3 regions of the Lysinibacillus sp. FSL H8-0500 genome follow, and region 3 is predicted to be linked to each of the others. Evidence: riboswitches for the same ligand, from Rfam matches in the RefSeq annotation. Region 3 holds a riboswitch; each other region holds the start of a gene.

Region 1 (11,332 bases), 1.8 Mb from region 3:
TTATGTTAAGGGGTGAAGAGCGGTGACGGCTATTTGCATGAATATTACATGTTTCCTTAAAAATTTCAAAAATTGTATCTTTCTTTTCAAAATTTGAAGATAAATTTCACCATGACTAGCCATCAAAATAATTTCTACTATTTTAATAAGGAGAACCGTTGTTTTTACAGGCTGGTTGTTCCCCACTTAAACAGTATGGTTTACCTTATGTTTTGCAGTGGAATTCATACAGCCCTTAGCTGTCGCTTCACTCATCTGTTAATACAGGATAGATTTTTAAGCTAAAATAGCTACTCTTTAGTGAGAAATCGTGGACAGACTCACTAATTGAGCTTTTTCCTCTTCAGAAAGAGGCACACTTTTTCCTGTTCTTGTGTCCATTTGTACAAGTGTGCCACGACCTGTGAAGCAAAGCTCATCTTTTTGATTTTTTGCTAAATAATGAATATCTAATGATGAATTGCCGACTTTTGCGATTTTTGTGTAGATGCGGAGTATATCATTAAAAAAGACCTGATTTATATAGTCACATTGTAAATCAGCGACTATTGGAATACTTTTCGCCTCATGCTCTGCTGCTAACGGCATTAAAACACCTAAATGGCGAAGATATTCAATTCTTGCTTGCTCAAAATAAATAAAGCTCACTGTGTTATTCATATGCCCAAACATATCTGTCTCTGAAAAGCGTACACGTACTTCAGTATAAAAAGAAAAATCCTTTACCCATTCTTGAAAGTTTTTAATATAATTTGCTTTCATGTGAACACCATCCCTCTTATTTATTTGCCAGATAAGCCACTATGTTTGATGGATATATCATAGCAAATATTAAATGAATATAGATTCATTATAAAAGAAAATACTATGTTATCCTAGACAAAAACATTCGGTAAAGTCTATCAATATAAAAAACTCCCTTACACACAAAGTATAAGGGAGTTTAGGTTGTCCATTATTAGTCAACGAAGTGATCTGAACCGAAGAAGTTACGGAACATTTGCACTGTTGTTGCACGATTTAATGAAGCGATTGATGTTGTTAAAGGGATACCTTTTGGACATGCAGCTACACAGTTTTGAGAGTTACCACAGTTCGCAAGGCCACCATCACCCATAATCGCATTTAAGCGTTCATCTTTAATCATCGCACCAGTGGGATGAGTGTTGAAAAGACGTACTTGTGATAATGGAGCTGGTCCGATGAATGAAGCTTTTTCAGACACATTTGGACATGCTTCCATACAAACGCCACAAGTCATACATTTTGATAATTCATAAGCCCATTGACGTTTACCTTCTGGCATACGAGGACCTTCACCTAAATCATACGTACCATCGATTGGTACCCATGCTTTAACTTTTTTCAGTGCGTTGAACATACGTTCACGGTCAACTTGTAAGTCACGAATAACAGGGAATGTTTTCATTGGCTCAAGTTTAATCGGTTCAGTCAATTGGTCAACAAGTGTTGAACATGATTGACGTGGACGGCCATTGATGACCATTGAACATGCACCACAAACTTCTTCTAAACAGTTCATATCCCATGCTACTGGTGTTGTTTTTTCACCATTTTCAGTAACAGGATTTTTTTGAATTTCCATTAAAATCGAAATTACGTTCATACCATGACGGTAAGGTACTTCGAATTTTTGCCAGTATCCATTGCCGCTTGTAGTATCTTGACGTAAGATTTCCACTTTAACCATTCTTCCAGTATTAGCTGCGATCATAACTTTTAGTCTCCTTTCGCAGAGTAGTCACGTTTACGTGGTGGGATTAAAGAAACGTCGACTTCTTGGTATGTGATGATTGGATCACCTGTAGCAGGATCAAACTTCGCCATTGTTGTTTTTAAGAATTTCTCATCATCACGGTTAGGGAAATCAGGTTTGTAGTGTGCACCGCGAGATTCATCACGTAGTAATGCACCTTTTGTCATTACTTTCGCAAGGTATAACATATTTTTTAGCTGGCGTGTAAAGTGTGCGCCTTGGTTACTCCATTTTTGCGTATCATTGATGTTGATGTTTTCCCAACGTTGCAACATCTCATCAAGTTTTTGCAATGTTTCTTCAAGCTGATCATTGTAGCGTACTACTGTCATTGTAGCAGTCATCATTTCACCAAGCTCTTTATGCAGTAAGTAAGCGTTTTCTGTGCCATCCATTTTCATGATAGCATCCCATTTGCCTTGTTCTTCTTTGACACGAGCATCATAAAGCTCCTGTGGAAGATCTTCCGCATGCTTTTTAAGACCTTTTACATACTCAACAGCGTTTGGTCCTGCAACCATACCACCATAGATAGCTGATAATAATGAGTTTGCACCAAGACGGTTCGCACCGTGTTGAGAGTAATCACATTCACCAGCTGCAAATAGACCAGGAATTTCAGTCATTTGATTGTAGTCAACCCATAAGCCACCCATTGAATAGTGAACAGCTGGGAAAATTTTCATTGGTAATTTACGTGGGTCATCCCCAACAAATTTTTCGTAGATCTCGATAATACCACCAAGCTTAACATCCAACTCATGTGGGTCTTTATGAGAAAGATCTAGGTATACCATGTTTTCGCCATTGATACCAAGTTTTTGGTTAACACAAACGTCGAAAATTTCACGTGTTGCAATATCACGTGGCACTAGGTTACCATAAGCTGGATATTTCTCCTCTAAGAAATACCAAGGTTTACCATCTTTATATGTCCAAACTCGTCCACCCTCACCACGAGCAGATTCCGACATTAAACGGTTTTTATCGTCACCAGGAATCGCTGTAGGGTGAATCTGGATAAACTCACCATTTGAATAAGACGCTCCTTGTTGATAAACAATAGAAGCAGCCGAACCTGTATTAATAACAGAGTTTGTTGTTTTACCAAAAATAATACCAGGGCCACCAGTCGCCATAATAACAGCGTCTGCACGGAATGATTTAATTTCTTCTGTACGCATATCTTGCGCTACGATACCACGACAAACGCCGTCCTCGTCAATAATAACACCAAGGAATTCCCAGTGTTCATATTTATTCACTAAACCAGCTACTTCGTGTGAACGAACTTGCTCATCTAATGCATATAACAATTGTTGACCAGTCGTTGCACCTGAAAAGGCTGTACGGTGCATTAATGTACCACCGAAACGACGGAAGTCAAGAAGACCCTCTGGTGTACGGTTAAACATAACCCCCATACGGTCCATTAAGTGAATAATGCCAGGAGCTGCATCACACATCCCCTTAACTGGTGGTTGGTTTGCTAAGAAGTCCCCACCATAAATTGTATCATCAAAGTGAATCCACGGAGAATCCCCTTCACCTTTTGTATTTACCGCACCATTAATTCCACCTTGCGCACAAACAGAGTGTGAGCGTTTTACAGGAACTAATGAGAATAAATCAACTTCAGTACCAACTTCAGCTGCTTTAATCGTTGCCATCAGACCGGCAAGACCACCGCCGACAACAATTATTTTGCTTTTCGCCATGATTATTTCTCACTCCTCTTAAAAAATTGCAATGATTGTGTGCTCTTCTACTATAAGCTTCTATTCAATTATACGAATGCTAGAATAGCAGCCACACCAACTACACTTAGAATTACGAAAAGAATGTTTGTTACGTAAGTAGCAATCTTTTGAGACTGCGGAGATTGTGTAATACCCCAGCTTACTAGGAATGCCCATAAACCGTTTGTTAGGTGGAACGTTGCTGATAAAATACCAACAATGTAGAAGCCAAGCATAAATGGATTAGCAACAATTTCTTCCATCATGTTAAAGTTAACATCAGTACCAAGCGCCTTTTGAATACGCGTTTGGAAGATATGCCATGCAATGAAAATCACTAGGAATACACCAGTGAAACGTTGTAAAGAGAACATCCAGTTACGGTATGTACTAAAACGCCCTGTGTTTGGTGTAGCCGTGAATGCAATATACACACCATAGAATGCATGGAATAACAATGGGATATAAATTACAACCCATTCAATTAGCAACAGTAGTGAATGAGGAACTAAATCCATAACTCCCGTTGCATCATTGTAAGACTGTTCACCGCCAACAGCAGTGAAGTTCAATGACAAGTGGAACACCAAGAACAAACCTACTGGAATGACCCCAAGTAGAGAATGTAAGCGGCGCCATAAAAACTCTCGATCTTTCGACAAGACTATTACCCCCCTTAGTACTTAAAATAGCACAACAAAAGAAGTCATCATTTTGTAAATGATACTTCATTGACTGTGTATTTCATCATGGTACAATATTATGACATGTTTATTGTACTCTCAAGAGCTACAAGCGTCAAGGTTGCTCGGCGTTTTTCATAGCGCTTATTAAGGAATTAATCTAGTACATAATGCGTTGTTTTTTCTCGAAAAATCTATTTTTACTTTATTCACATTAAGTTTTAAGAAAATTCTAAGAAAGAAGGATATTCATGTTAAATACTCCATCTCCTACAATCTCATCATTTGGCTATGAAATTATTCGCGATCACATTTTATCTTCTGTACTTGGTAAACATGAAGATGATGTCCTTTATTGGGCTGGTAAGGATCTTGCACGTAAGTTTCCCTGTAAGACGCAAGGCGAGCTAATCGCATTTTTCGCAGATGCCTGTTGGGGTACATTAGAGCTAATCAAGGAATCAAAGGACGGGCGCATTTTCCACTTGACAAATGATCCTGAATTATTGCAAATTAAGCAGCGTAGCTTTAGACTAGAGGCAGGATTTATAGCTGAGCAAATCCAATTGGCAAATGGCTATCTAACAGAATGCTATGATGAAAAGCGTGAAAAGCAGCAGTATATTATGTTTACGGTAAAATGGGATGTGAAGGAACGTATCATCCAGACAATTCCGACAGAGTAACGAAAAGAGGGTCTCTCAAATGATTTTGAGAACACCCTCTTTTTTCTTGCAAATTATTTTGGATCATACCTAGTACATAAAAATACGGTTTCTACTATTATTATATGTGAATCGCTTGTTCTAAATTAAATTCATTATGCAATGCATTTGCTGCCTGAATCATATCATCCTGTGGTACAACAACCGATACTTTGATTTCAGATGTGCTAACCATTTTGACAGGGATATTTTCACGGCGTAAGCGATCAAACATCCGAGCAGCCACGCCAGGATTAGATGCCATACCTGAACCAATAATGGACACTTTTGCTAGTCCAATTTCAAAATCTGCAAAACTAAAGCCTAGTGATAATTTACTATCCTCTAAAACACGTAATGCTTCCGCAAACTCCTCTTTTAAAATGGAAAAGGACACAGTCGGTTTTAACCCATCAATAATGGCTTGTACAATAATATCTACATTGATGCGATTTTCTGCAAGCACTGTAAATATATCCGCCAATGAAGCATCGGAATAGGCATCATACCCAACTGTTAAACGAATAATATCGGATTCAAAGGCTACACCTCGTACAACTAAATTTTTCTCCATCTCCACTTCCTCCTTCAATAAAGTACCAACTGATTCTCCTCTGCTAGCGCGTATAATCACCGGCATTTGAAATTTCTTGGCTAACTCCACAGCGCGTGGATGAATAATATGTGATCCTAAATTGGCTAACTCCAGCATTTCATCATAGGAAATTTCTTGAAGCTGTTGAGCCTTTGGGACATAACGAGGGTCTGCTGTATAAACACCATCAACATTTGTATAAATATCAACACGTTCTGCATCCAATGCTACAGCCAGCGCAACAGCGGCTGTTTCAGCGCCTCCCTTGCCAAGCGTTGTTACATTATCCATATCGTCAATGCCCTGTTCTCCAGCAACAACTACAATATCGCCTTGTGTAAAATGTTCTTCAATGCGGCTAGCATCTAAATAGTCAATACGTGCATGACTATACATACTATCTGTATGAATACCTGCTTGCCATCCTGTTAATGCCACTGCACCATATCCAGCTTCTTGTAGGGCAATAGCTAATAAAGCACTTGATTGCTGCGAGCAAGTTGACATAAGTACAGCTAGCTCTCGCTTCGATACTTCATCTGTTAAATGCTGAACCATTCTTTTCATCTCATTTGCAGCTTGCCCCATGCCTGCAACTACTACCACCACATCCAGCCCTCTATCCTTTTCGACAATAGCCTTTTGAGCCATTTCTTGAATTTGTTCAGTGGAGGCTAAAACAGCCCCTCCGAATTTCATAACAATTCTAGCCATTTTTTATTCCCCTCTCTGTTTTTTGGAAAACTAAAAGCAGCCTCCACATAACGTGAAAGCTGCTAGTAACATGTACAATCAAGGTAATTTGCCCATGTGTGATAGCTCTCCGAAACGTTTAGAATCGACAGTCTTACATCTCTTAAATGCAAAACCAGTACAACAATGGAAACAACAATGCTGTACTTCGGCAAGCTCCCCTTTCACACAATATCCTAGGATTTGTTCATCCTCAATCGCATTACTTTTGAACCTTGCACCTCTATCATCACTTCAATAGTGAAGTATTTAATTTGTCTAGCCTTTGTATCCATAACCTTAGCATATGTTTATTCCGTTGACAATGATTGTTGCTGAAAATAGGCATAAATATTGCTTGCTAGATTAGCTGGCATCCCAGCCTCCTGTAAAGCAAGCTCACTAGCCTCGCGAATTTTTTTTACTGAACCAAAATGCTTTAACAATTGCTGCTTTCGTTTTGGTCCTACACCCTCAATATGGTCAAGCACCGATTGAATAGCATGTTTCTCATGCTGTTGACGCAAGAAAGTAATGGCAAAGCGGTGCACCTCATCTTGAATACGCTGTAGCAAGTAAAAGCCATCACTTGTTCGCTTTAGGGCAATCACTTCTGGTGGATCGCCAAACAGTAGCTGGGATGTATTATGCTTATCGTCCTTTGCTAAACCTGCAATTGGTATAACAAGCCCAAGCTCATCCTCTAATACTTCCCGAGCCACTTCCATTTGTCCCTTCCCACCATCAATTAACACTAAATCTGGGAACGGCAAGCCTTCCTTTAAAACACGTGTATAGCGACGACGTATTACCTCCTGCATCGCTCCATAATCATCATGCTTGGCAGCTGTACGTGTTTTGTATTTACGATATTCCTTTTTAGCAGGTTTACCATCGACAAACACCACCATGGCAGAAACGGCATCGGTTCCATGCATATGGCTATTATCAAAGGCTTCAATCCGCAGTGGCGCAGAGATGCCCATTGCTTCCCCAAGTGCCTCACATGCACCGATTGTTCGTTCCTCCTGACGTTCAATCAGCTGGAATTTTGCTGCTACTGCAATTTCAGCATTTTTGGTTGCAAGCTCAACAAGCTCCTTTTTTTGCCCTCGCTTTGGCGTTAATACTTTAATCGCTAATAATTCTGTTAAAATAGCTGCATCAATCGCCTGTGGAATAAAAATTTCCTTTGGCTTAATATGCTCTGGCTTTTCATAAAAGCGTCCAACAAATGTTAAAAATTCTTCCTCTGCCTCTCGATAAATTGGAAAAATCGAGACATCACGTTCAATAAGTTTTCCTTGTCGCACAAAGAACACCTGAACACACATCCAACCTTTCTCAACCGCATAGCCAAAGATATCACGATTTGTTGTATCATTTGACACAATTTTTTGCTTTTGCATCACTGTTTCAATATGTGCTATTTGATCTCTGAACTCCTTTGCCCGCTCAAACTCTAAATTTTCAGCAGCTGCAAGCATTTTCGTTTCAAGCTCCTTTTTAACAGCCTCAACACCGCCATTTAAAAATTTCGTTATATCCTCAATCATCTCTTGGTAAACTTGCTGCTCAATGTCTTTGACACACGGTGCTAAACATTGGTTCATATGATAATATAAGCAAACTTTAGAGGGTAATTGCACACATTTTCGTAATGGATACAAGCGATCTAGTAGCTTTTTCGTTTCATTGGCTGCATAGGCATTTGGATAGGGACCAAAATATTTCGCCTTATCTTTTTTTACCTTACGCGTCGTCAGTAGACGAGGATATTTTTCATTGGTAATTTTTAAATAGGGATAGGTTTTATCATCCGTTAGCATCACATTGTACTTAGGGTCATGTAATTTAATAAGATTCAGCTCTAAAATAAGTGCTTCAATATTTGAAGATGTCACAATATAGTCAAAGTCCTCAATTTCACCAACAAGCCTTTGCGTCTTCCCCTCATGTGTACCTGTAAAATAGGAGCGCACACGGTTTTTCAGTATTTTTGCTTTCCCAACATAAATAATCATTCCCTGCCGATCCTTCATCAAATAGCAGCCAGGCTGATCTGGTAAAATCTCAAGCTTGCGTTTTATTAAATCATTCAATTGCCTGCCTCCCCCTCTATTCATAAAATGTCTTTTCTAAATAGACGTATTTTCACCATAACAAAGCTAATTTCCATTAAGAGTGACTCATTTTTCTCTCATCAATCCGTCTGTTGTTTCTCTTTATTATAACGAAAAAAAGCCGAACACATCTATAGATGGTTCGACTTTTGTAAACTTCATTTATTACGCATGCTTTGTGATAAATGCCTCTAAAGCTTCTTTCGGTTGGAAGCCTACAGTTTTATCAACTAGTTCGCCATCTTTAAATAATAGTAAAGATGGGATCGACATGATTTGATACTGTGCTGCTGTTCCTTGGTTGTTGTCTACATCTACTTTTACAATTTTAGCGGCACTTCCTTCAGCATCCATTTCTTCAAGAACTGGCCCAATCATTTTACATGGTCCACACCAAGCAGCCCAAAAGTCTACTAACACTAAACCTTCTTTAATATCATCTTGGAACGTAGCGTCTGTTGCGTGTACAATTGCCATTTGAAATCCTCCTTAAACTTACTATGTTTGTAGTATAGCATGGATAAATTCACTTGAGCGAACAATCTGCCTAGAATGTATTTTTTCCCCTTTTACAGCCTTTTTGTCGTGATGTGTCAACTTTTAATAGCCATAAAAAAGCTGAGGAATTAACTTCCCCAGCCCCTAACATCATGCATTTACTTTTAATGCTTTAAACTCTTCGATTAACAATGGAACAACTTCAAATAAATCGCCTACAATACCGTAGTCAGCTACTTTGAAAATATTCGCCTCTGGGTCTTTATTGATTGCAACAATCACTTTAGAGTTAGACATACCTGCTAAATGCTGAATTGCTCCAGAAATACCTGCTGCAATATAAAGATCAGGTGTTACAACCTTACCTGTTTGACCGATTTGTAGTGAATAGTCGCAATACTCGGCATCGCATGCACCACGTGAGGCTCCAACTGCACCACCAAGTAAATCTGCTAGCTCTTTTAATGGTTCAAAGCCTTCCTCAGATTTCACGCCACGACCGCCAGCAACCACTACTTTCGCTTCTGACAAATCTACGCCTTCTGAAGATTTACGAACAACCTCTTTAATAATTGTGCGTAAATTTGTAATCTCTACAGTGACAGCAGATACATCACCTGTTTTACCTTCCTCTTTTTCAAGTGCTGTAATGTTGTTTGGACGAATGGATGCTAAAATAACGCCATCTTTTACTTTCACTTTTTCAAAAGCTTTACCAGAGTAAATTGGGCGAATAAAGACAATATCATCGCCAACACCTTCAATAGCCGTCACATCAGATACAAGACCTGCTTGTAATTTACTTGCAATTTTTGGTGATAAATCTTTACCATTTGCTGTATGGCCAAAGACAATTCCCTCTGGCTTTTCTTGCTCAATGACAGCTAACAATGCTTGGCTATAGCCATCAGATGTATATTGTTTTAAATGAGGGTGCTCCACTGTGATAACACGATCTGCACCATATTCAAATAATGGACCTGTTAAGCCTGCTACAGCATCCCCTAGTAGGACCCCAATAACTTCTCCACCATCAGCGATTTGCTTTGCAGCTGCAATGGCTTCAAACGAAACATTACGTAAGCTTCCTTCTCGAACTTCACTTAATACTAATACTTTTTTTGACATAGCATATTCCCTCCGTTACCCTTTAAGATTCGATTGATATTATCAATTCATTACACGACTTTTGCTTCTGTATGAAGTAGATTCACCAGTTCTTTCACTTGTGCAGAAAGATCACCTTCAAGAATGCGGCCTGCTGCCTTTTGTGCTGGCAAGAAGATGTCTACTGTTTCAATCTTCACTTCTACATCATCTTCATCGATATCTAGATCATCTAACTCAAGCTCTGCAAGCGGTTTCTTTTTCGCTTTCATAATGCCTGGTAGAGATGGATAACGCGGCTCATTTAAACCTTGCTGAGCTGTTACTAAAAGTGGTAGAGATGTTTCAATTACCTCTGAATCTCCTTCAATATCACGTACAATTTTCGCAGTTGTACCATCAATTTCAAGGTTTGTGATTGTTGTCACATAGTTAATATCTAATAAGTCTGCAACACGTGGTCCAACTTGGCCAGAACCACCGTCAATCGCAACATTTCCTGTTAAAATTAAATCAGCATCTTTATCTTTTAAGTATTCTGCTAAAAGATAGGCAGCTGCGTTTTGGTCTAATTCATCTAAATCATCTTCTGTATTAATAAGTACAGCTTCATCTGCTCCCATAGCAAGGGCTGTCCGCAGTTGCTTTTCTGCATCCTCACCGCCAATTGTCACAACTGTTACTTTACCGCCAGCAGCGTCACGTACTTGGATTGCTTCTTCAATAGCATATTCATCGTAAGGGTTGATAATAAATTCTGCGCCATCCTCTTGGATTTGACCACCTGACACAATAATTTTCTCTTCTGTATCAAACGTACGTTTAATTAATGCAAAAATATTCATATATCCATACCTCCTGGAACGTTTTATATTTCTAAGTAAATTTATAAATATTATATATTATTAGTGTCCATAACGTCGACTAACTTAAAACTATCGACATGTGGAAAATTATTTACCTGTAAACACAGGCTCACGTTTCTCTATAAAGGCTTGAATACCCTCTTTGGCATCCTCTGTCACAAATACTGTTCCAAACGATTTCGCTTCTGCTTCAATCCCTTCATAGAATGAAGCGTGCTTTGCATATTGCAATGTTTGGATGGCTGCTTTTAGTGCTACTGGACTTTTCTTGGCAATTTTCTTAGCAATCTTCAATGTTTCGTCTAGTAATGTCTCATCAGAAAAAGCACGATTCGCTAAGCCCCACTGTACAGCCTCAGTGCCAGAAATCGGTTCACTTGTAAACATCATTTCAGCTGCCTTCGCTACACCCACATAACGTGGTAAGCGTTGCGTGCCACCAAAACCAGGAATAAGCCCTAATTGTAGCTCAGGTAAACCAAGCTTTGCTGATTCTGTCACAAAGCGC
Region 2 (11,332 bases), 2.1 Mb from region 3:
AAGCTTATTAAGCTGTATACATTAGATGGCGAGGAGCGCATGTATTTATTCTCCTTATCACCAGTGAGGCAGGATGATCATTCATTTGCGATTTTTTTAATTATGCAGGATTGCACACAGAATGCGCTTCAAAAGGCAGAATTGCGCTCAAAGTCACATGGACTAGAGGTTTTTAAGTCTGCCTTAAATTCAGCAACAGCCATTGCTCTGCTAGACCATGAAGGTACTGTGATCGAGGTAAGCGAGATGTTTTTACGTGCTTCTGGTTACACAGCAGCAGAATTAATCGGTCAGCCCTATGATATTATTGAACCCCGCCATCACTCCAGTAATTTTTTACAAATAATTGTTGAACAGCTTGATGCAGGAGAAATGTGGCAAGGGGAGCTTTGCTATCGCACTAAATATCATGCGGATTATTGGGTAGAGGCAACCATTGTTCCGTTGAAAAATGAATCTGGTGAATTAGAGCAAATTTTAAGCATTAACTATGATATTACAGATAAAAAAAGAATGTTTACAGAATTAAAAAATATTGAACGTACGTTCCGACTGATCACTGAAAATACCAATGATTTAATTGTTATTACAAATGAGGATGGCATCATTATTTATGCGTCTCCATCTTGTCGTCTTTACTTAGGCTATGAAAATGTAGAATTGCAGGGGCAGTTTTATAGTGATATTGTCGATGAAGAAAGTAAGAACGCATGGCAAACCTTTTTAAATAATTTTACAGGTCAAACGGATACACAATTTGAGCTATTATTAAAAGCAAAAGATGGCACTCTTATTTGGACAGAAAGTAATGTAACGGTCGTGCATGACCCTGAACGTGAAAAGGTGTCACAAATTATGATGATTTCTCGGGAGATTACGCATCGTAAGGAAAGAGAAAATGATTTATTATATTTAGCTTACCATGATTCATTAACACAATTGCCAAACAGACGCTTTCTTCAAAAGGAATTTCCAAAAATAGTGGCTGAGGCACAGGTCAATCAGACATCTGTAGCAATGCTTTATATAGATGGGGATGATTTTAAAGAGGTCAATGATCGCTATGGTCATGAGACAGGTGACGCGTTTATTCAGCGATTTGGTCATGCATTAAGCAAAACGATTCGCAGTCATGATATGGTGATTCGAATGGGCGGCGATGAGTTTATCGTATTGCTAACAGGCTTAACAAGAGACCAAGAGAAAAGACATGAGCAAATGATGCATATTATTCATCGCATTCGTGGCGATTTAGCAGAGGGCTGGATCATTGATGGCCATCATTTTACACCAACCGCTTCAATGGGGATTTCCTATTATCCAGACCATGCCCAAACATTAGAGGTGTTAATGGATTTAGCTGATCAAGCGCTATATAAATCAAAGGAATCTGGCAAAAATAATCTTTCTATTTCAGAAACACATTAAAAGTCTGTCTTACAAGTAGCTACTTGTAAGACAGACTTTTTGTTTAATGATATGCTATAACAAGATGAGGGATGTTATTTTAAAATAGAAGGTGATAGGATGCCGAAAAAGCTATTATTGGTTGAAGATGAAAAGCATATTGCACGTTTTGTGGAGCTAGAATTACAGCATGAGGGCTATGAGGTCACTGTTGCCTATGATGGTCGTGAAGGGCTTGCGTTGGCAATCGCTGAAGCTTTTGATGTCCTGCTACTTGATGTGATGCTACCAGGGCTCAATGGCATTGAAATTTGTCGGCGTATCCGCACGCAATCACAGGTCCCCATTCTTTTATTAACCGCAAGAGATGCTGTGATGGATCGTGTGGCAGGCTTAGATGCAGGAGCGGATGATTATATTGTGAAGCCTTTTGCGATTGAGGAGCTACTAGCTCGCATACGCACAATTTTACGCCGTGTAGCACCACCACAGCCCACAGGTGAAACACTGCATTTCCGTGATATTAAAATGGATACAGCCGCCTATGAAGTTTTTGTGCAAGGGAATAAACTTGACCTGACAAAGACAGAATATGATTTACTCAAACTATTAATCGAGCATAAGAATCGAGTATGTACACGCGAGCAAATTTTGACATCTGTTTGGGGCTATGATACGGATATTGAAACAAATGTAGTAGATGTGTATATCAGACATTTACGCACAAAGCTGCCAGGTGATATGAATGCCTATATTGCAACTGTTCGTGGCGTTGGGTATGTGATGCGCGAATGACAAGCTTAAAAACTTATTTACGTCACCAATCCTTGCAAAAAAAATGGATGCTCACATCAAGCAGTGTGATCTTTATTAGCTACACAATTATTTGTATCGTTGTCTATGTATTCCTTCATACATGGCTCTTACATGAAGAGGAAAGCAAAGCTATACGTACTAGTAAGGATATTAGCTCTTTTTTAGAAGCGCAAGGTCCAAATATTACGATTCAACAAATTCAACAAAATACGGGCTTGCTAGAATCCATTGTTGATCGCGATCAAACCGTTAGAATGTTTAATGGAGACGGCATCGAAATACTGCGGATTAACAATACGTCCGCTGCTGCACCATTAAATGTGATACAGGAGATTTTAGAGATGACCATTGATAAGCAGGATGCCCTTGTTATCAACGAGCCGATCCAGCTTGGCTTTTTTCAAGGCTATACGCAAGTAATCCATCCATTAACGAGCTTTCAATCGCTTATGCATTATTTGCTGACAGCGATGCTAATTGCAGGACTAGGGGCATTGATTGTATCTGGCTCGATTGGCTATTATCTTGCTAATTATTTAATGAAGCCGCTCCATGCCCTGCGTGCCTCCATGAAAACGGTGATGGATCAAGGCTTTAAGGAGCCAATCCAGCTAACCTATACATCGCATGATGAAATTGGCGATTTATTGAAAATGTATAATGCGATGATGAATGAGCTTCAAATATCCTTTACTCAGCAGCAGCAATTTGTGGCTGATGCGTCCCACGAACTACGCACACCCATCCAAGCTATTGAAGGGCATCTTTCTCTATTAAAGCGATGGGGGAAACATGATCCAGCCATTTTAGAGGAATCTATTGAGACATCGTTAACAGAGATTGCTCGCATGCGCAAAATGATTGAGGAATTATTGGAGTTGGCAAGGCGTGAGGAAAAGGACGAGGCGTGTGAAGCAGATGCAGCAATCGTTATTGAAGCGGTGATAGAGGAGATGGCACTATTACATCCTGAGGCCCGAATTACGCTGTCAAAAAATGGCGAAATCGGTCTGCTATTTATGACAGAAAATGCACTTAGCCAAATTGTTCGTAATATGATAGAGAACGCTATTCGTTATTGTGAAAAAGTTCCTGAGATTAAACTGTCAGTTTTTACCACTGGAAATCATGCATGTTTAGAAATTGTAGATAATGGTATAGGCATAGCAGAGGATAATTTACCATTTATCTTTGATCGGTTTTATCGAGTCGATGAAGCAAGAAATCGACAAATTGGTGGAACAGGCTTAGGATTGAGTATTTCGAAGATGTTACTTGAAAAATATAATGCCTCGGTAGAAGTCAAGAGTGAAATAAATGTTGGAACCGTTTTCTTGTTGAAAATACCGCTAAAATATTAAGAAAAATATATGCTTTATTTCAGAATTCTATCCTTTGCGAAAAAAATTGCTTAATTTGCTAAAAAGAGTTGTATTTTTTGTGAAGAGTAGTAAGATTGAAGTGGAAAAAATGTTCTTTAAAATATGGAAAGACAATGAAATACAACCTTTTAAAGAACAGTAAAATATTATATAATTAATTGCAATTTAATTAATTGGAACTGCCAAAAGGCAAAATTTGGAGGTCATTTTTCATGTCGAACAACGTAGCAACTGTAAGTTCTCCATGGTCAGCTTTCTCTGGTCCTAACCTAGGATATGTGATGGAACAATACGACTTATTCTTACAGTCTCCTGAAGAAGTAGAACCAGAGTTAGTTTCTTTATTCCAACAATTTGGTGCACCAGTAGTAGTAGAGGGTGAAATAGCTGTAGCTAGTCATGCGGAAGCGGCTCCTGCTGGCGATTATAAAAAAGTTTTAGCCGCTATAAGATTAGCAGAGGCAATACGTTCACAAGGGCACTTAGCAGCAGATCTTTATCCCCTGAAAAATCGTGAACTTCAAACAGCTCAAATTGAAGAAAGCGCGTTCAACTTAAGCGCTGCAGACTTAGCAGCAATCCCTGCAGCAATCTTCTTCAAAGATGTGCCAGCAAACGTGAAAAATGGTAAGGATGCAATTGACTATTTAAAAGCTGTATATACAGATAAAGCAGCATTTGAATATAGTCATGTAACAGCAACAGAAGAACGTGAATGGATTCAAGCACAAATTGAATCAGGCGCTTTGAAACAAGCATTCACGGCTGAAGAGAAACAAGCATTATTAGATCGTTTAACACATGTAGAAAATTTTGAAAAATTTATTCATAAAACTTTTGTAGGGCAAAAGCGTTTCTCTGGTGAGGGCTTAGATACGCAAATCGTTCTATTTGATGCGATTTTAAAAACTGTAGAAGCCGATAACATGGAAAATGTACGCATTGGTATGGCACACCGTGGTCGTTTAAATGTTTTAACACATATTTTAAATAAACCATACGACATGATGTTCGCTGATTTTGCGCATGTTTCAAATGATTTATTTATACCAGAGCATGGCCGCCTTGAAATTACAAAGGGCTGGACAGGCGATGTAAAATATCATATGGGTGCATCTTACCAACGTGAATCAGGTATGAATGTTAAGCTTGCTTACAACCCATCTCACTTAGAAGTAGGCGATCCAGTTGTGCTGGGTGCTACACGTGCAACACAGGACGATACGTCAAACCCAGGTCAAGCTGTTCATGATCGCGCAAAAGGCTTAGGTATTCTTGTCCATGGTGATGCAGCATTCCCAGGTCAAGGAATTGTAACGGAAGTGTTAAACTTTGCCAAAACAGAAGGCTTTACAACAGGTGGAACAATCCATATTATCGCCAACAATATGATTGGCTTCACAACAGAGCAGCAAGATTCACGTTCGTCTATCTACTCTTCTGATCCAGCAAAAGGCTATGAAGTACCAGTAGTTCATGTAAATGCAGATAGCCCAGAGGCTGTGGCACAAGTGGGACGTTTTGCAGCTAGATACCGTCAAAAGTTCGGAAAAGATATTGTGATTGACTTAATCGGTTACCGTCGTCATGGTCACAATGAAACAGATGACCCAACAGTAACAAACCCAGAAACTTATAAATTAGTAGCGAAGCATGAAACAGTTCGTGCTTTATATGGTCAACAATTAGTAGCAGAAGGTCTTGTATCTGCTGACGATGTTGCGGCATTAGATACGGCTACTTATGCAGAAATGCAAGCTGCGTATGACCATGTCAAAGAAATGGCTGAGAAAGATGAGCATGAACAATTAGCAATGCCAGAAGAATTAAAAGTTGAGTTCCCACAATTAGATACAGCCGTTGGAGCAGAACGTTTAGAAAAAATCAATGAAGAGCTTTTAGTGTTTGAAGAAAACTTTGAGCCACAGAAAAAGCTTGGCAAGATTTTAGAAAAACGTCGTGATGCTTTTGCTTCTGCAAAAATTGACTGGGGCCATGCAGAAACTTTAGCATATGCAACGATTATTCAAGATGGTACACCAGTGCGCTTTACTGGTCAGGATGCACAGCGTGGTACATTCTCACAGCGTCACTTAGTGTTACACGATAAAAACAATGGAAATGTCTTTACACCACTTCATCATATTTCAGGGGCTAATGCATCGTTTACAGTGTATAACTCTCCATTAACAGAAGCGGGTGTAGTAGGCTTTGAATATGGCTATAACTTAGAAAACAGCCATGTGCTAACAGTTTGGGAAGCACAATTTGGTGACTTTGCGAACATGGCTCAAGTGATGTTTGATAACTTTATTTCAGGGGCACGCGCAAAATGGGGTCAAAAATCTGGCTTAGTTATTCTATTACCGCATGGTTATGAAGGGCAAGGTCCAGAGCACTCCTCAAGCCGTATGGAACGCTATTTACAAATGTCAGCAGAAAATAACTGGTTCGTGGCAAACTGTTCAAATGCGGGCAACTACTACCATTTATTACGTCGTCAAGCAGCGTTACTAGGTACAGAAGGGGTACGTCCACTTGTAGTTGTATCACCAAAATCATTATTACGTCATCCATTAGCAGCAGCGAGTGCTGAGCAATTAGCAGATGGTTCATTCCAAGAAGTGATTGAACAACCGGGCTTAGGCACTAAACCAGAGGCTGTAGAGCGCATTGTTTTAGGTACAGGTAAAGTAATGATTGATTTAGCAGATCGTGTGAAAGACGGAGAAGGCTTTGATCACCTGCATATTATTCGTGTGGAACAACTTTACCCATTCCCAAAAGAGCAAGTTGCTGGTATCATTGCTAAGTATCCTAATGTTAAGGAAATCGTATGGGTACAAGAAGAACCTAAAAACCAAGGTACATGGAATTATGCATTAGAAACATTATATGAACTTTCAGCAGGTAAAAAGCTCCGCTATGTAGGACGTCCTGCAATGAGCTCTACTTCTGAAGGGGATGCAGATTCTCATAAAGCAGCACAAGCAGCATTGATTGAAGCAGCAGTTGCTGAGCCAGTAAAGGTTAAATAATCATATATTAATTTTTGACAGCTGGGCTACTTGCCTAGGCAGTAGCCCTTTTATGTGCAGAATGCACGTTAATCAAAGGAGGAAATAAAAGTGGCTGAAATTAAAGTCCCTGAATTAGCAGAATCGATTACAGAAGGTAGTATCGCACAGTGGGTAAAAAAAGTGGGCGATCGCGTTGAAAAAGGTGAATTCATCGTTGAACTTGAAACAGATAAAGTAAACGCTGAAATCATTTCTGAAGAAGCAGGTGTATTAACACAAATTTTAGCTGAAGAAGGCGATACTGTACTAGTTGGTCAAGTGATCGCAGTAGTAGAAGCAGGCGAAGGTGCAGCATCTACACCAGCAGCGGCTCCAGCTGAAGCAACGCCAGCTCCAGTAGCGCCACAAGCAGCACCTGCACCAGTTGCAGCAGCTCCAGTAGTAGAAGAAACATCTGGTGAGCGTGTGATCGCATCTCCAGCAGCGCGTAAACTGGCACGTGAAAAAGGCATTGATCTTGCAGCGGTATCTCCAGTAGACCCACAAGGTCGTGTACGTGTGCAAGATGTAGCAGCACATGGTACAGCACCTGCACCAGTTGCGGCGGCTCCAGCAGCACCAAAAGCAGCATCTCCAGCAGTTGATGAATCACGTGTAACTGTAGAAAAAATGAGTCGTCGTCGTCAAACAATTGCGAAACGTTTACTTGAAGTAAAACAATCTACAGCAATGCTAACAACATTTAACGAAGTAGATATGACGAATGTAATGGCTTTACGTTCTCGTAAAAAGGACCAATTCTTCGAGTCAACAGGCTCTAAACTTGGTTTCATGTCATTCTTCACAAAAGCAGTTGTAGCAGCACTGAAAAAATACCCATATGTGAACGCTCAAATCGTTGGTGATGAAATTCACTTAAACAACTTCTATGATATCGGTGTAGCTGTATCAACAGAAGAAGGCTTAGTCGTACCAGTTGTTCGTGATGCAGACCGTAAAAACTTTGCTGAAATTGAAGATTCAATTGCTGATTTAGCGAAAAAAGCACGCGATAAAAAATTAGGCTTAGCAGATTTACAAGGCGGTTCATTCACAATTACAAATGGTGGTGTCTTTGGTTCATTAATGTCTACACCAATCATGAATGGTACACAAGCTGCTATCCTAGGTATGCACACAATTAAAAAACGCCCAGTAGAAGTGAATGGTGAAGTTGAAATTCGCCCAATGATGTACTTAGCACTTTCTTATGACCACCGTATTATCGATGGTAAAGATTCTGTAGGCTTCCTTAAAACTGTTAAAGAATTACTTGAAAACCCAGAAGATTTATTATTAAATTCATAATGCCCTTGTGGCTAAAACAACCCTGCTGATGTCACTTAGCAGGGTTGTTGTTTTGAGCAAAGTTGTTTATTCATAAATAAATAGCAGATCTATTTTACGATAAACTCTATAAGCATGAAGCAAGCAACCTCTAAAAAAGAAGGTCTAAAAGTCATTGGAAATATCAAATGCTTATATCTTTTTACATATAGATGACTTTTTTTTTATTAAAAATTTATTGAATTTAGAGGGATTCTCACTAAAAATAGATTGCTATAAGTTGGATAGAGAAAGTATAAACACCTAATATTGTCATTAGTCAGAAAAATGATAAAATTACCTTGACGAATAGATACATTTTATAGTAGTATCTAAGTAGCAATTAAATAGACAAACCTCACTGTTGTCAATAAGTGAGGTAGAGGCGCGATATTTATTAGTTCATTGCTGAGTACAAGCAAGCGAAGACGCAATGAAGAAGGAAATATCGCCGAAGTATAAAAGGAGCTCGTACTTTTATGCTGGGTCTGCAGTGAATAAGTGCAGGACTGTCCTAGTAAAATGATTTCCAGATTTACTAGGTTGTGCTATCTCGGAAATATGGAAATTATAGTGAGGATTTGGGCAACTGTTATAAAAGGTAAGACCTAAGTTCAAATACTTAGGTCTTTTTTAGTACAGTTGTTTTATTTTTTGACAGAAAAGGGGAGCTTTGCATGAAAAGAAAATGGTTGTTACTAATGATCTCGATCATGACGGCAATTGTGCTAGCTGCATGTGGCACTAGCGACAAAAAAGAAGAGGGATCAGGTGATGCTGGAGCTGATAGTGAAGAAGGTGGCGGTGAATTCCGCATCGGCATGGAGGCTGGTTATCCACCATTCAACTGGACACAGCAAGGTGATGCCAATGGTGCAGTAAAAATTGCCGATAATGCAGAATATGCAGGTGGCTATGATGTACAAATGGCGAAAAAAATCGCTGAAGGTTTAGGTAAAGAGTTAGTCATTGTTAAAATGGAATGGGACGGTCTAGTGCCAGCTCTACAGTCTAATAAAATTGATGCCATTATCGCAGGTATGTCGCCAACTGAAGAGCGTAAGCAAACAATTGATTTTACAGAAAACTATTACACATCTGATTTTGTGATCGTTGTGAAAAAAGGCAGTGAATTTGAAAAGGCAACATCAATTCAAGATTTCTCAGGTGCTAAAATTACATCACAATTAAATACATCAAACTATAATGTTATTGATCAAATTGAGGGTGTAGAGAAGCAAACAGCGATGGAAAACTTCCCAGCAATGCGTGTTGCTTTAGAGGCTGGTAAAATTGATGGCTATGTAGCAGAGCGTCCAGAGGGTATTTCTGCTGCTGCAGCGAACGATAAATTCTCATATGTTTCATTTGAAGAAAATAAAGGCTTTGAAACAGATCTTTCAAACACATCTATTGCTGTAGGCTTACGCAAAGATGATGCAAATCTCGATAAAATCAATGAAATCCTACAAGGTATTTCTGAAGATGAGCGTCAGCAAATTATGGAAGATGCAATTAAGCAGCAACCAGCAGCACAATAATAACATTGCACGGACTAGTTATTGGTCCGTGCACTATCATTTCATCATTATTAAAATGAGAACCTCTCTACATAATGATACAGTTCTAGCCATCATAGAATACTAGAACAAAAAAGATATACACAAGCAACACCCGCTTGTTAGGAGGATCATCATGAGTCTTGAATGGATACTTTCAATTATTGAAAACAACTGGCAAATGTTTTTACGAGGTGCGTATTATACATTACTAATTTCGATTATTAGTACAATTATTGGTGCATTTATCGGATTTTTCATTGGAATTATGCATACGATTCCTGTTCGTAAAAAGAATTTGAAATTTTATAGTTTAAAGCTTATTAATTTTATACTAACATGCTATGTTGAATTTTTCCGTGGTACACCAATGATTGTACAGGCGATGGTTGTCTATTACGGATTAGATATTGCATTTGGTATTGATATGCACTTTATCACAGCAGGGATTGTTGTTGTTTCACTGAACACAGGTGCTTATATGGCAGAAATTGTGCGTGGCGGAATTGTGTCGATTGATAAAGGTCAATACGAAGCGGCATCAGCGGTTGGGATGAACCATGTTAAAATTATGTTCTATGTTGTCTTGCCACAAGTTGCACGTAATATACTGCCAGCAACTGGGAACCAATTAATTATGAATATTAAGGATACGGCTGTTTTAAATGTGATTGGGGTAACGGAGCTATTCTTCCAAACAAAATCAATTGCAGGAAATAATTTCCGCTATTTTGAGTCATTCTTTGTGGCATGTGTGCTTTATTTCGTCATGACATTTACCGCATCTCGCATTCTTCTATATGTTGAAAAACGTTTGGATGGACCTGATGCCTATCAAAAAGAACAAAAGGAAGCTATATAGGGGGATGCACAAATGGCTGTTATTAAAATTGAGCATTTAAGTAAATCATTTGGACGTAACCAAGTGTTAAAAGATGTGAATTTTCAAGTGGAGAAGGGTGAGGTTGTCTGTTTAATTGGCTCCTCTGGCTCTGGTAAATCAACATTACTGCGCTGCATTAATTTATTGGAAACGCCAAGTGGTGGACAAATTATTTATAAAGGGGAAGACATCCTCGATGATAAGCATAATATCGATGAATATCGTACACATTTAGGAATGGTGTTCCAGCAGTTTAATTTATTTAATAATCATAATGTTTTAAGTAACTGTACAGTAGGGCAAATGAAGGTATTAAAGCGCTCTAAAAAGGATGCGGAGGAAATAGCGCTAAAATACTTAAAAATCGTTGGGATGGATCAATATGTGAATGCTAAGCCACGCCAGCTATCAGGAGGACAAAAACAGCGTGTAGCGATTGCACGCGCATTATCGATGAATCCTGATGTAATGCTTTTTGATGAGCCGACATCAGCCCTTGATCCTGAAATGGTGGGAGAGGTATTAAAGGTCATGCGTCAGCTCGCCGATGAGGGGAATACGATGTTGATTGTCACACATGAGATGGAGTTTGCGAAAGAAGTAGCAGATCGCGTGGTCTTTATGGATAAAGGTGTGATTGTTGAGGAAGGACCGCCTACCCAAGTATTAGTACACCCACAACATGAACGCACAAAAGAGTTTTTAAAGCGTACATTAAAGTAAAGCGTATAAATCCGTGTAGCCTTCTATGGAAAGTGAAGCGGATTTTTAGCGTTTGTTTAGCAGGGTGAGGATAGCCCCCATAAAAAACATAATCAGTAATCTAACAAAATCCTCCAAAAGATTTAACGAGAATACTTATTGAAAACACTTTGATAGGAGGGAAGCTATGCATAATTT
Region 3 (11,332 bases):
GGCTGCCATGTTGTGCGCGCATCTTGTGAAATTTCAATCCCTGCGCTATCTCCAGAGGTCGTTGTTACCTGTACTTCTACAGCGCTTGTGGCAGTGTCTCCTTCCTTATATGCCTGTCCGTTTGTTGTCATTGTGATATGCAAGGTAGATGTATTTTCCATTGCCATGGCTGGTAAACTACCAAATAGCGTTTGCATAAATAAAGCAACGATGGCTACAAACGCTAAAGTTTTCTTTGATTTTCGTTGCATATAGAGTCACTCCTTTTCTATTAGATTTGAATGTTAGATAGACAATAATTTAAACCGATAGGCACATCACCACTTTTCACCTCACTTTAAAAGTAGAAAACTATATATATTATTTAAAAATAATATAAGGCTATAAAGTTTATCCCACATTGTCAGACTGTAAGACTCCCACTCGGTTGATAATAACTATTGATTGCTAATTTTAATCTATATTATCTAAAAGTAATATTCAACTATAAAAAAGGAGAAAATTAGATTTTACTTCTCTCAATATTGAAGGACATGTCTCTGTGTACAATCCTAAAAAAATGCCACTTTCAGCATTAGTAACATAACTAATACTGAAAAGGACTGCATCATTTTATGAATCGATTGTTTGCATTACACGATATAAAAATGTCACAAACTGTGCACGTGTAACAGGGTCATTCGGTCGGAATTTACCATTATCTCCAAGTGCAATACCTTCTTGCTCTAACACGGCAATATAGCCTGCACTCCAATGCTTCTGGTCTACATCCGTAAAGGAGCTTGTGCCTTCGGGTGTTCGGCCCATTAAACCTACTAGCACCTTCGCTAATTGTGCTCTTGTCATCTTTTCGTTTGGCAGAAACGCACCATTTGTCCCATCGACAATACCCGCCTGTTGTAAGGTCATAATCGCCTCATAGTAAGGGTGTGTTAGGGAAACATCCTTGAAATCATGGCCTTCTCTTACTTGTTCAAAAGAAAATGCCCTTGTGAGTAATGCGGCGACATGCATGCGGCTAATCGATTCATTCGGTCGGAAAGTACCGTCCTCAAAGCCTTGAATAATGCCTTCTGTCGCTAGTTCCTCAATCATTTCTTGTGCCCAATGCCGTTGGATATCGCTAAATGTTACGGTTGGGCTTGGTGCTTCTAGTTCAGGCTGTGGCTGAGGTTCTTCCACAGGTAATGCTGCCCATTTAGCATAAAGCGAAATATTTTCACGCAGTACCGTATCTGCTACCCATGGCTTTGTCAGTGCCTCATCCTGATACCAGCCATCAAAGCGATAGCCTTCTCGTGTTGGGACAGGTAAGTCACTAATTTTTGTATTATAGGCCATGTCAATGGGCGCTAGCGCTGTGCCGCCGTTTGTATGCAAGGTGATTTTCACCTTTGCAGGCAGTGAATGGTCATTGCCGTTGTTGTTACCGTTGTCATTTGAGACAGGTGGCGGATTGGAAATGACTTTCCATTGGGCATATAGGGTGATATTCTTTGTGACGACATCTACGGCAAAATCCCATTTCTCATCTCTATCCGTATACCAGCCAGCAAATGTATGGCCCTGTTTGCTTGGCATAGGAGGTTCAATTGCCTTCTTGTTATACAGAACTTGTTGTTCGGCTACATAGCTACCACCATTGGATTCAAAGGTTACTTTATAGGTGTTCGGTATCCACTTGGCATACAATATTTGGTTGCTTGTACCCATTGTGAAAGTTCCATTCTCTGCATAACTATCTCCTTGACCATCTGCCTGTGTATTCCAACCTGCAAATGTATAGCCCGTTTTGATTAAATTGCCGCTATTACCTTGCACTGTCACACTCGTATTTTCTTCATATCTTTGCGTGTCCTCTGGTATATCACCACCTGTTGCACCATTTGGATTATAGGTCACCGTGTACGTTGGATTCGCTGTCCATTGGGCATATAGGGTGATATTCGCTGTCACCTGAAACGTATCATTTGCTGTGTATGACGTTCCTTCCCCATCTGCTTGCATATTCCAACCTGTAAATGTATAGCCTGTTCTTTCCAAACTGCCGCTATTCGCTTGGACAGTTACTGTCTCTCCTTGCTGATAGGTCATTTTACCAATCGGTACATCGCCTACCGTTGCACCATTTTCTTTATATATTACTTCATAGAAATTGGCTTCATATGCCCCTAAATCAATGGCGCTTCCTTGGATACGTGGATTTCCCGCAAGGTCAGTTTGCGTCCTATTCAAAATATTCTGCCCTCTATCAATAGCTGGGGATTTTATTCGTAGTTGATAATCTTGCTGGTTTGGGTCCATAAAAATTGCTTCAGGTGTATACGTTTCTCCTTGTATCTCCCCAGAAAATTTGGCTACAACTTCCCCATTTTCCTCTACATCCAATAAGCTATTTCCAATCGTACCTCCGACGTTTGAATGAAGTGCTGGTTCTCCATTATTGCCTACGATAATACTATTTTGAATTTTACTGTTTGCATCACCGCCATAAATAACATATGTGCCTTTATTGCCACTCATTGTGACGTTTGTTAGCGTGGGGCTACTGCTACTATTGAGCATGCCGCCTCCATACATATTTGCATTATTTCTATCAAATATCACATTGGTTAGCGTGGGGCTACTGCTACTATTGAGCATACCGCCTCCATTCGAATTTGCAGTATTACTATTAAATATCACATTGGTTAGCGTGGGGCTACTACCATCATTGTACATGCCACCTCCATAACTTGAGGTATTGCTATCAAATGTCACATTTATTAGCGTGGGGCTACTACTCCCATTATTGTACATGCCGCCTCCATAACTTGAGGTATTGCTATCAAATGTCACATCTGTTAGCGTGGGGCTACTACTCCAATTGTACATGCCGCCTCCATACACATTTGCATTATTGCTATCAAATGTCACATCTGTTAGCGTGGGGCTACTACTCCAATTGCACATGCCGCCTCCATATGAATTTGCATTATTGCTATCAAATGTTACATCTGTTAGCTGAGGGCTACTACTCCCATTATTGAACATGCCGCCTCCATATGAATTTGCGGTATTGTTATCAAATATCACATTTGTTAGCTGAGGGCTGCTACCGTTCTCATTGAGCATACCCCCTCCAGATCTATGTGAAAAGCTACCATTTGCATTCCCTCCCGTAATCGTTACACCGTCTAAAATAGCTGTAGTATTCAAATTTAAACCATTTGGATGATACAACACATGATAAACATTATCAGTGTTATCCCCTACTATCCCAATATCCCCACTTAAAATCGTTTTATTGTTTACCCAATCACGTGCTTCTAAATGGCTTTCTGTTCCATTAAATCCGCCATAAATCGCTACATTGTTTTGCATTTGGAAGGTTCTATAACGGGCACCCGTTCCATCAGCTTCTTTTGTTGGTTTATACGTACCTGCTACCAGCCAGATTTGTAGCTTTTTTGTTGGATCCACCTGTAACTTTGCTTTTGCATCATCAAGTGCTTGTTGTAAATTATTATAGGCAGTTGTCCAACTTTCGCCATTGCCTCCATTGCTTTTTGCATCGACATAAATAATCACACTATTCGCTGCCGTTGTTTTCATCAATTGCAACGGTTGCACTAGTCGCGAATCAATTTTGATAATACGCTTTTCCTCCACATCTGCTAGACGGAACCAGAGCTCATGCTCGCCTTCCTCGGTAATAACCAATGGCTGGGTATCGTCAAAGGGCTGCCATGTTGTGCGCGCATCTTGTGAAATTTCAATCCCTGCGCTATCCCCAGAGGTCGTTGCTACCTGTACTTCTACAGGGCTTGTGGCAGTGTCTCCTTCATTATATGGTTGTCCGTTTATTGTCATTGTGATATGCAAGGGGGACAGATTTCCTGTTGCCATGGCTGGTAAACTACCAAATAGCGTTTGCATAAACAAGGCAACAATTGCTATAAGTGCTAGGGCTTGCTTTGTTTTTCGTTGCATACAGAGTTACTCCTTTTCATTAGATTTAAATTACTAGGTATATCACCACTTCCTTAAAACAGAAGACTATCTATATATTATTAAAAAGTAATATAATGCTATAAAGTTTTATTCAATTGATGTTAGCTGTTTATTTCTAATTTTACTTTATATTATCTGAAAGTAACATTCAACTACAAAAAAATTGAAAATTCAATTTTCCTTTTTCAATAGCCGAGTCATGTTGGCTAATTTATAAAAAAAATTGAAGGCCTTTCACACTAGATGTACAATCTGTAAAAAAGTGCTTCTTTCAGTAGTAACTACATCATTTATATTTTGTTGACGTTGTTCATGGTGCAAACAAAAATGCTAGGAATTGATGACAAATAAGGAAACACAAGCTATGATGATTGTAAATCTTATATCATTAAGGGGGATTGGCATTGAAACTTCGTGTATCTGCTATTCAGTATCATATGCATGATATTCGTTCCTTTGACGACTTCGCGCAACAATGTGAGCATTATGTAAAAACGGCTCAAGAATATGAGGCAGATTTTGTGTTGTTTCCAGAGCTTTTCACAACACAACTGCTGTCCATCGGTAATGACAAGGGGGAGCCTCTTGAAATCACAGCTTTACCTGCTTTTACAGCACAATACAAGACCTTATTTACTACGCTTGCAAAGAAAACCAATACACATATTGTAGGGGGCACACATATTATTGAGCGTGAGGGCCATTTATACAATGTTGCCCATCTATTTTATCCTGATGGAAAAGTTGAAGAACAAGCGAAATTACATATTACCCCCTTTGAAATAGAAGGATGGAATATGGCAGCAGGTGAGCAATTGCATGTTTTTGATACAGAAAAGGGAAAGATCGCTATTTTAACTTGCTATGATATTGAATTCCCAGAAATCGTGAGAATGGCAAAAGCTAAAGGAGCAGATGTGATTTTCTGTCCTTCCTGTACAGATGACCGACACGGCTTCCATCGTGTACGTTATACTAGCCATGCACGTGCTATAGAAAATCAAGTATACGTTGTATTAACAGGTACAGTAGGTTCTATTTCTGTTGATTTGATGCGTGCTAATTTTGGTCAAGCAGCGATTATTTCTCCAAATGATATTCCCTTTCCACCAAAAGGGCTTCTCGCAGAAGGTGAACTCAATCATGATATGCTAGTGACCGCTGACCTTGATCTCAATTTATTGTATGAAGTGCGAGAAAAGGGCTCTGTTACAACATGGAGAGATCGACGAACAGATTTATATATTGATTGGGAAAAGGATGAAGATCATGACCTATCGAAGTGAGGTATATGTATTTGATGGTGGTAAGCCCATTCCTGCTATTATTCGTAATTACGCAAAGTCGGATTTTGCCGCTATGATACGCTTGCAAGCTGCCTGCTTCCCTCCACCCTTCCCTGCTGAATTATGGTGGAACGAACAACAGCTTGAAAAGCATGTCACACTTTTTCCAGATGGAGCAATTTGCGTAGAAATCGCAGGAGAAATTGTTGGCTCCATGACAGCATTACGTGTTCAATTTGACCCTGAACATCCACAGCATACTTGGGCAGAGATGACAGATAACGGCTATATTCGCAACCATGATCCAATGGGCAATACATTGTATGTAGTGGATATTTGCATAAATCCCAAGTACCGAAAGCTAAATTTAGGTAAACAAATGATGCAAGCCATGTATCAAATTGTTGTCGAGCAAAAACTCAATCGACTTGTTGGCGGTGGGCGTATGCCTGGATACCATCAATATGCAGAGCGTCTATCGGCAGCTCAATATGTTCAATCGGTCGTCAATGGTGAGTTAACGGATCCTGTCTTAACATTTTTATTGCGCTGTGGACGCATGCCACTCGCGCTTGTCGAAAATTACCTAGACGACGAGGCATCCTTAAACTATGGTTTATTAATGGAATGGAAAAATCCCTTTATCTTGATTCAGTAGAAGATTCCTTCCTTTGTAGGGAGGGGATAAATGCTAGTTTTTTACTACATTCAGTGAATGTCCAAATGACCACTGAATCAAAATAAAAGCCCCGGCGGATGTACCTGACGCTAACGCTTTCGGTACAGCAAACATTGTTACGGATTTTTGAGAGGAGGAAATAGTAAATGGAATATAAACGTATTACAACAATTGAGGATCCACTTTTTACAAAAATGCATACATTATTAGGAGAAATTTTCCCGCCTGAAGAGGTTCTGGCATTTGATTTATGGAAAGAGCCTTTGGAAGATCCAAGCATTCGCGTTTTTGTCGCAGTTCATGAAGGCTCTGTTGTCGGGGCTACTGAATATCGTTACTACCCTGCGTGGAATATAGCAATGACAGATTTTACAATTATCGGTAAACCCAATCTAGGTATCGGGCGTTACCTGGCAGTAAATCGCAGTGCGGATTTGGAGAGATTGGCAAAAGAGCATGGTAAAGTACTGTATGGTATGTTTGCAGAAATATATAATCCCTATGAGCGTGAAGATTTTGCATTTGGTGGAGTCATGGCGATGAATCCTTATGTTCGCCGCGAGGTACTATCGCACCTTGGCTATCAGCGGCTTGATTTCCCGTACGTCCATCCTTCTTGGAAAAATGATGGAGAGGCGGTAGAGGGGCTTGATTTATGTTTTATGCCAACAGATGCTACTATAACAGAAATTGAAGCGAGCTTAGTTGTAGATTTTATCAAGGATTATTACACAGTCTTGCCCAATAAACCACAGCGCTGGCTCGACATGATTGAGGACTTGAAAAAAAGAAAAACGATTCTACTTCAGCCATTATAGTTAAATTCAGCCCCTGTCCTCTTTCATGGACGGGGGCTGAATTTATGTGCGTGCTTAGCATCTAACGTAAATCACATTGTTCAAGTGGCAGCATTTTCGTTTTATGCTTAATTTTATAGCCAAGCCATAGCAGTAAAAATAGCGGTATCCCAATATAAGAGACTAGAACGCCGTACCAATCAATTTTACCACCCATAAAGGCTGTGTAGTTTTGACCTATTACAACAATCATACAAACGGTAAAGGCAAAGAGCGGTCCAAACGGATATAGTTTGGCTTTATACGGTAACAGCTTTGGATCTAAGCCCTGTGCTTCAAAAGCTCGACGGAAGCGGTAATGACTAAAGGCAATGCCTAGCCATGCGATAAAGCCCGACATTCCTGAAGCATTTAACAGCCACATATATACAACACCGTCTCCGAAAAATGATGCTAAAAATGCTAAACAGCCTACAGCCAATGTTGCAAGCAATGCATAGATTGGAATTCCTCGACGGCTTAGCTTTATGAAAAGTTTAGGTGCATGGCCATCTACGGCTAATTGCCATAGCATACGAGATGCTGCATATAGCCCTGAATTCCCTGCTGATAGCATTGCCGTTAAAATAATAGCGTTCATCAAAGATGCTGCAAAGGCAATACCTAGGCGATCAAACACTAATGTAAACGGTGATACAGCGATATCCTCTGATAATAAGCGCTCGTCTGTAAATGGAATTAACAGCCCGATTGCAGCAATCGCTAAAATATAAAATAAAATAATTCGCCAAAATACTGATTTCACTGCCTTTGGAATATTTTTACCTGGATCATCTGTTTCACCAGCAGTTACGCCAAGCAGCTCTGTTCCTTGGAATGAAAATCCAGCGGCAAGGAAAATACCAAATGTCGCAAGGAAGCCACCATGAAACGGTCCATCACTAATAAAGAAATTGGTAAAGCCTACAGGCGCTTGTCCACCTAAAATGCCAAAAATCATTAATATGCTAATAATAATAAATACAATAACCGTTGCCACTTTAATCATTGCAAACCAATATTCACTCTCACCGTAGCTCTTCACGGATAATAAATTAAACATGAGTACAACTGCAATAAATAGGATTGTCCATAACACTGATGAACTGTCGGGGAACCAATATTTCATAATCAGGGATACAGCTGCAATTTCTGCCGCAATTGTAATTGCCCAGTTATACCAATAGTTCCAGCCTAATGCAAAGCCTAGAGCTGGATCTACAAATTTAGTAGCATACGTACTAAAGGAGCCTGATGATGGCATATAAGCAGCCATTTCTCCTAAACTCGTCATTAAAAAGTATACCATCACACCGATTAAAGCATAGGCAAGCAATGCACCCCCAGGACCTGCCTGTGCAATGGCCCCACCACTGGCTAAAAATAATCCTGTCCCAATTGTTCCACCTAAAGAAATCATTGTAATATGGCGACTTTTTAATTCTTTTTTCAGCTTCGGTGCTTTATGACCAAGCTGATTTACTTTTATTTCACTCATGATATAGCTTCCTTCCTGTTTATGAGGCAAAAAAATGCCATCACATAAACACTGTGATGGCTAAGTTAATCCTCAGTTTTCTAAATGATAGCTCAACACGTTGTGTAAACGTGACAGTTCTGTTCCTTTCGGAGACAGCCCCAGCATAAGGTTTTCAAGGCCCCTTACACTTCGGCAGTATTTCCTTTCCACCAATCTCTTCAATGCTTGTCATCTCAATTAGCGTACTTATAAATACTGCGACCTCTACCTCAATACAAACATGAGGCATATAATTATTAAATTTATGATGTTTATTATACTAACATAAGACCTTTGCCGTTTCAATACAACGTTAAATGTTCTATTTTTTATGAATTTTCTACTATTTTTAATAATGTGATAAAGTGTTATAGTAGTCCAATTAGAATGGTTATGAACAGGGGGACTTTATTTTGACATCAAATCATCAATCCACTAATTATTCAAGTAGAAAAATTAGCTGGAGAGGAAAAACTTTACTATTAGTCTTTGGAGTCATCTTTATAGCTTCTACGTTGAGAATGCCACTAACAGTTGTGGGTCCAATTATCTCCTTTATACGGGATGATCTTGGTATTTCCAATGTATTAGCAGGCTTTCTCACAACGATTCCCTTGCTTGCTTTCGCTGTTGTATCACCATTTGCACCAGTTGTAGCACGTAAACTAGGGCTTGAGCTCACATTATTTTTATCAACAATTCTGTTAGCTTTAGGGATTGTCCTACGCTCACTTGGTACAACAGGATTGCTTGTATTTGGTACTGTACTCATTGGTGTAGCAATAGCCTTTGGAAACGTATTGATTCCAGGTTTATTAAAATTAAAATTTCCATATCATATAGGCTTACTCATGGCATTTTTCACAATGTCGATGAATTTAACAGCTGGTGTTGGGGCCGGAATAAGCTATCCAATAGCCAACTCTTCATTAGGCTGGCAAGGAGCCTTAGCTATTGCGCTCGTACTGGTTATATTAACGATTTTAATATGGCTACCTCAATTGAGATCAAATAAGCCTGAACCAGCTACTACAGCTAAAAAATCAAGTACACCATTATGGAAATCACCGCTTACGTGGGCAGTAACAGGTGCAATGGGCTTGCAGTCTTTATTATTTTATACGACAGCGGCTTGGATTCCAGAAATCTACATATCTCAAGGGTTAGCTCCTGACAAAGCTGGTTGGATGTTTTCCATTATGCAATTTTCACAAGTTCCAATGGCATTGGCTGTACCCATTTTTGCCAGTAAAATGGCTTCACAGCGACCTCTTGTTCTTATGTTTACATCCTTCTATTTAGTAGGCTTTGTAGGTGTTGTAATGGAATGGACAAGTTTAGGGGTATTATGGATGATTCTTTTAGGGCTAGCAGGTGGCTCTTCATTCGCCTTAGCAATGATGCTCTTTACACTTCGCACCCGCACTGCATTTGAGGCTGCAGATTTATCAGGCTTTGCCCAATCATTAGGCTATTTATTTGCTGCAATTGGCCCTATTCTTTTTGGTTACTTGCATGATCTATTTGGTGGTTGGAATATTGCAGGCTGGCTCTTTGTTGTTGTAGCTATAGTACTTTTCCTCTGCTCAATGCGAGCCTCTCGAGATGAATATATCCATTAAATAAAAGCAGATGGGGACAACAAAATTTGAACTAAACCCTATTTGGTAGACAGTTTAATAAAAAAGGATGTAGCTATCATTATAAATTGAACCCCGACTAGTGGACACTTTAAAAAAGTGAACCTATTCGGGGTTCAGTTCAAATCTTGTTTCCCATCTACTTCTCTGACTTAGTAAAGCTAACAATTCGGTCAGACTGTCTGCTGTTTCTTTATGGTCAGTAGTGATAGCCATAAAAATCGGAATAGCCTCTTGTAAAAGGAGATGACTAAAATAATAGTAGCCTAAAAAGGCTCGTTGCTCATAGCCTTTTGGCGTATCTTCCTCCCATTCCAGCTCATCCTCTTCCTCATTTTCTGACCATAAATATTGAATATCTAGCAGCTCCTGCATAGTTGGAACCGTTTGAACTCTATCTATGGAATCCTTAGTAATTGCATAAGCGACAGCTAAATAAAGCTCTATTTCTTGTAATGTAACATCCTTTGCATTTTTGCTAGCAAGCTGTTTTAAAAGGAGCAGCAAAGTCCATGGGGTCACCTGCCATAGTGTACCTTGATGCTCAATTAATCCAGCTAGCTGTTGATATTGCTCTTGCTCAATTAGCTGTGGAATAGCGGTCCCTCTACCATAAGCGGTTGTTAATTGCCGCCATGGAATATTCGGAGATTGCTCGTTTAACATATTGATTCACTTCCCTTTGGAAAATAAAATACATTTTATGTAAATGGTCTGCTCGAAATCGTATAGAAATTTAAAATGTAAGAGGAAAATTATTACAATAAATACAGGAGACGATCATTCCAGTTATTAATCGATATATGTTATTTTCGCGAGCGTGATGACCCCTAGAGTTAGATGAAAATGTTGATTTAAAAATAGGTAAATAATGTTATAAATTTTCGAAAGAACTGATAGTTTTTTCTAACAAAGGAGTGTCTTAAAATAATTTTTCAGACACCCCCTACTCTTAATAGCATGGCTTTTGATAAAAATAATTTGGTGTATGATAAATATTCACATAGGGCTTATGAAAAATATGTGTGGTTGCAGGTGACAATGGTGGAATTAACCATGTCCAATTACCCGTAACTTCTCGCCCTGCTGACGCCTCGGCTTCTTCAAACAATTTAAATTGCTGAGCAGCTGTATGATGATCCACAATGCTTACTCCCTTTTCTTTAAAGGAATGAAGCACAGCAATATTGAGCTCCACTAAGGCACGATCTCGCCAAAGTGAGGCATATTTCGTTGTATCGAGATGAAATATCTCTGCAATAGCTGGAAGCATATTATAACGCTCATGATCTGCTAAATTGCGTGCCCCGATTTCCGTACCCATATACCATCCATTAAATGGAGCAGCTTGAAAATCAATTCCTGCCATTTGAAAACGC

The links. Region 3 has a riboswitch for lysine ahead of MHB44_RS01715 (amino acid permease). Riboswitches for the same ligand answer to the same signal wherever they lie in the genome.
Positions count from the first base shown of each region.
Region 1: another riboswitch for lysine. It lies ahead of MHB44_RS16110 (aspartate kinase); the one in region 3 lies ahead of MHB44_RS01715 (amino acid permease).
Region 2: another riboswitch for lysine. It lies ahead of MHB44_RS11610 (transporter substrate-binding domain-containing protein); the one in region 3 lies ahead of MHB44_RS01715 (amino acid permease).

Region 1 is NZ_CP150292.1:3,386,506-3,397,837, forward strand. Features, by position in the region: gene MHB44_RS16085 (thioesterase family protein) at 298-762, opposite strand; gene sdhB (succinate dehydrogenase iron-sulfur subunit) at 959-1,735, opposite strand; gene sdhA (succinate dehydrogenase flavoprotein subunit) at 1,741-3,495, opposite strand; gene MHB44_RS16100 (succinate dehydrogenase cytochrome b558 subunit) at 3,564-4,178, opposite strand; gene MHB44_RS16105 (YslB family protein) at 4,451-4,885, shown strand; gene MHB44_RS16110 (aspartate kinase) at 4,986-6,212, opposite strand; lysine riboswitch at 6,307-6,485, opposite strand; gene uvrC (excinuclease ABC subunit UvrC) at 6,542-8,332, opposite strand; gene trxA (thioredoxin) at 8,519-8,830, opposite strand; gene MHB44_RS16125 (electron transfer flavoprotein subunit alpha/FixB family protein) at 9,002-9,979, opposite strand; gene MHB44_RS16130 (electron transfer flavoprotein subunit beta/FixA family protein) at 10,030-10,803, opposite strand; gene MHB44_RS16135 (enoyl-CoA hydratase) at 10,912-11,332, opposite strand, start outside.
Region 2 is NZ_CP150292.1:2,426,979-2,438,310, reverse strand. Features, by position in the region: gene MHB44_RS11635 (PAS domain S-box protein) at 1-1,428, shown strand, start outside; gene MHB44_RS11630 (response regulator transcription factor) at 1,528-2,202, shown strand; gene MHB44_RS11625 (HAMP domain-containing histidine kinase) at 2,199-3,584, shown strand; gene MHB44_RS11620 (2-oxoglutarate dehydrogenase E1 component) at 3,818-6,643, shown strand; gene odhB (2-oxoglutarate dehydrogenase complex dihydrolipoyllysine-residue succinyltransferase) at 6,734-7,972, shown strand; lysine riboswitch at 8,363-8,549, shown strand; gene MHB44_RS11610 (transporter substrate-binding domain-containing protein) at 8,668-9,531, shown strand; gene MHB44_RS11605 (amino acid ABC transporter permease) at 9,686-10,411, shown strand; gene MHB44_RS11600 (amino acid ABC transporter ATP-binding protein) at 10,424-11,155, shown strand; gene MHB44_RS11595 (glucose 1-dehydrogenase) at 11,322-11,332, shown strand, end outside.
Region 3 is NZ_CP150292.1:368,440-379,771, reverse strand. Features, by position in the region: gene MHB44_RS01740 (hypothetical protein) at 1-251, opposite strand, end outside; gene MHB44_RS01735 (InlB B-repeat-containing protein) at 613-3,972, opposite strand; gene MHB44_RS01730 (carbon-nitrogen hydrolase family protein) at 4,398-5,279, shown strand; gene MHB44_RS01725 (GNAT family N-acetyltransferase) at 5,263-5,937, shown strand; gene MHB44_RS01720 (GNAT family N-acetyltransferase) at 6,105-6,776, shown strand; gene MHB44_RS01715 (amino acid permease) at 6,838-8,292, opposite strand; lysine riboswitch at 8,373-8,549, opposite strand; gene MHB44_RS01710 (MFS transporter) at 8,727-9,935, shown strand; gene MHB44_RS01705 (hypothetical protein) at 10,059-10,619, opposite strand; gene MHB44_RS01700 (nitric oxide synthase oxygenase) at 10,906-11,332, opposite strand, start outside.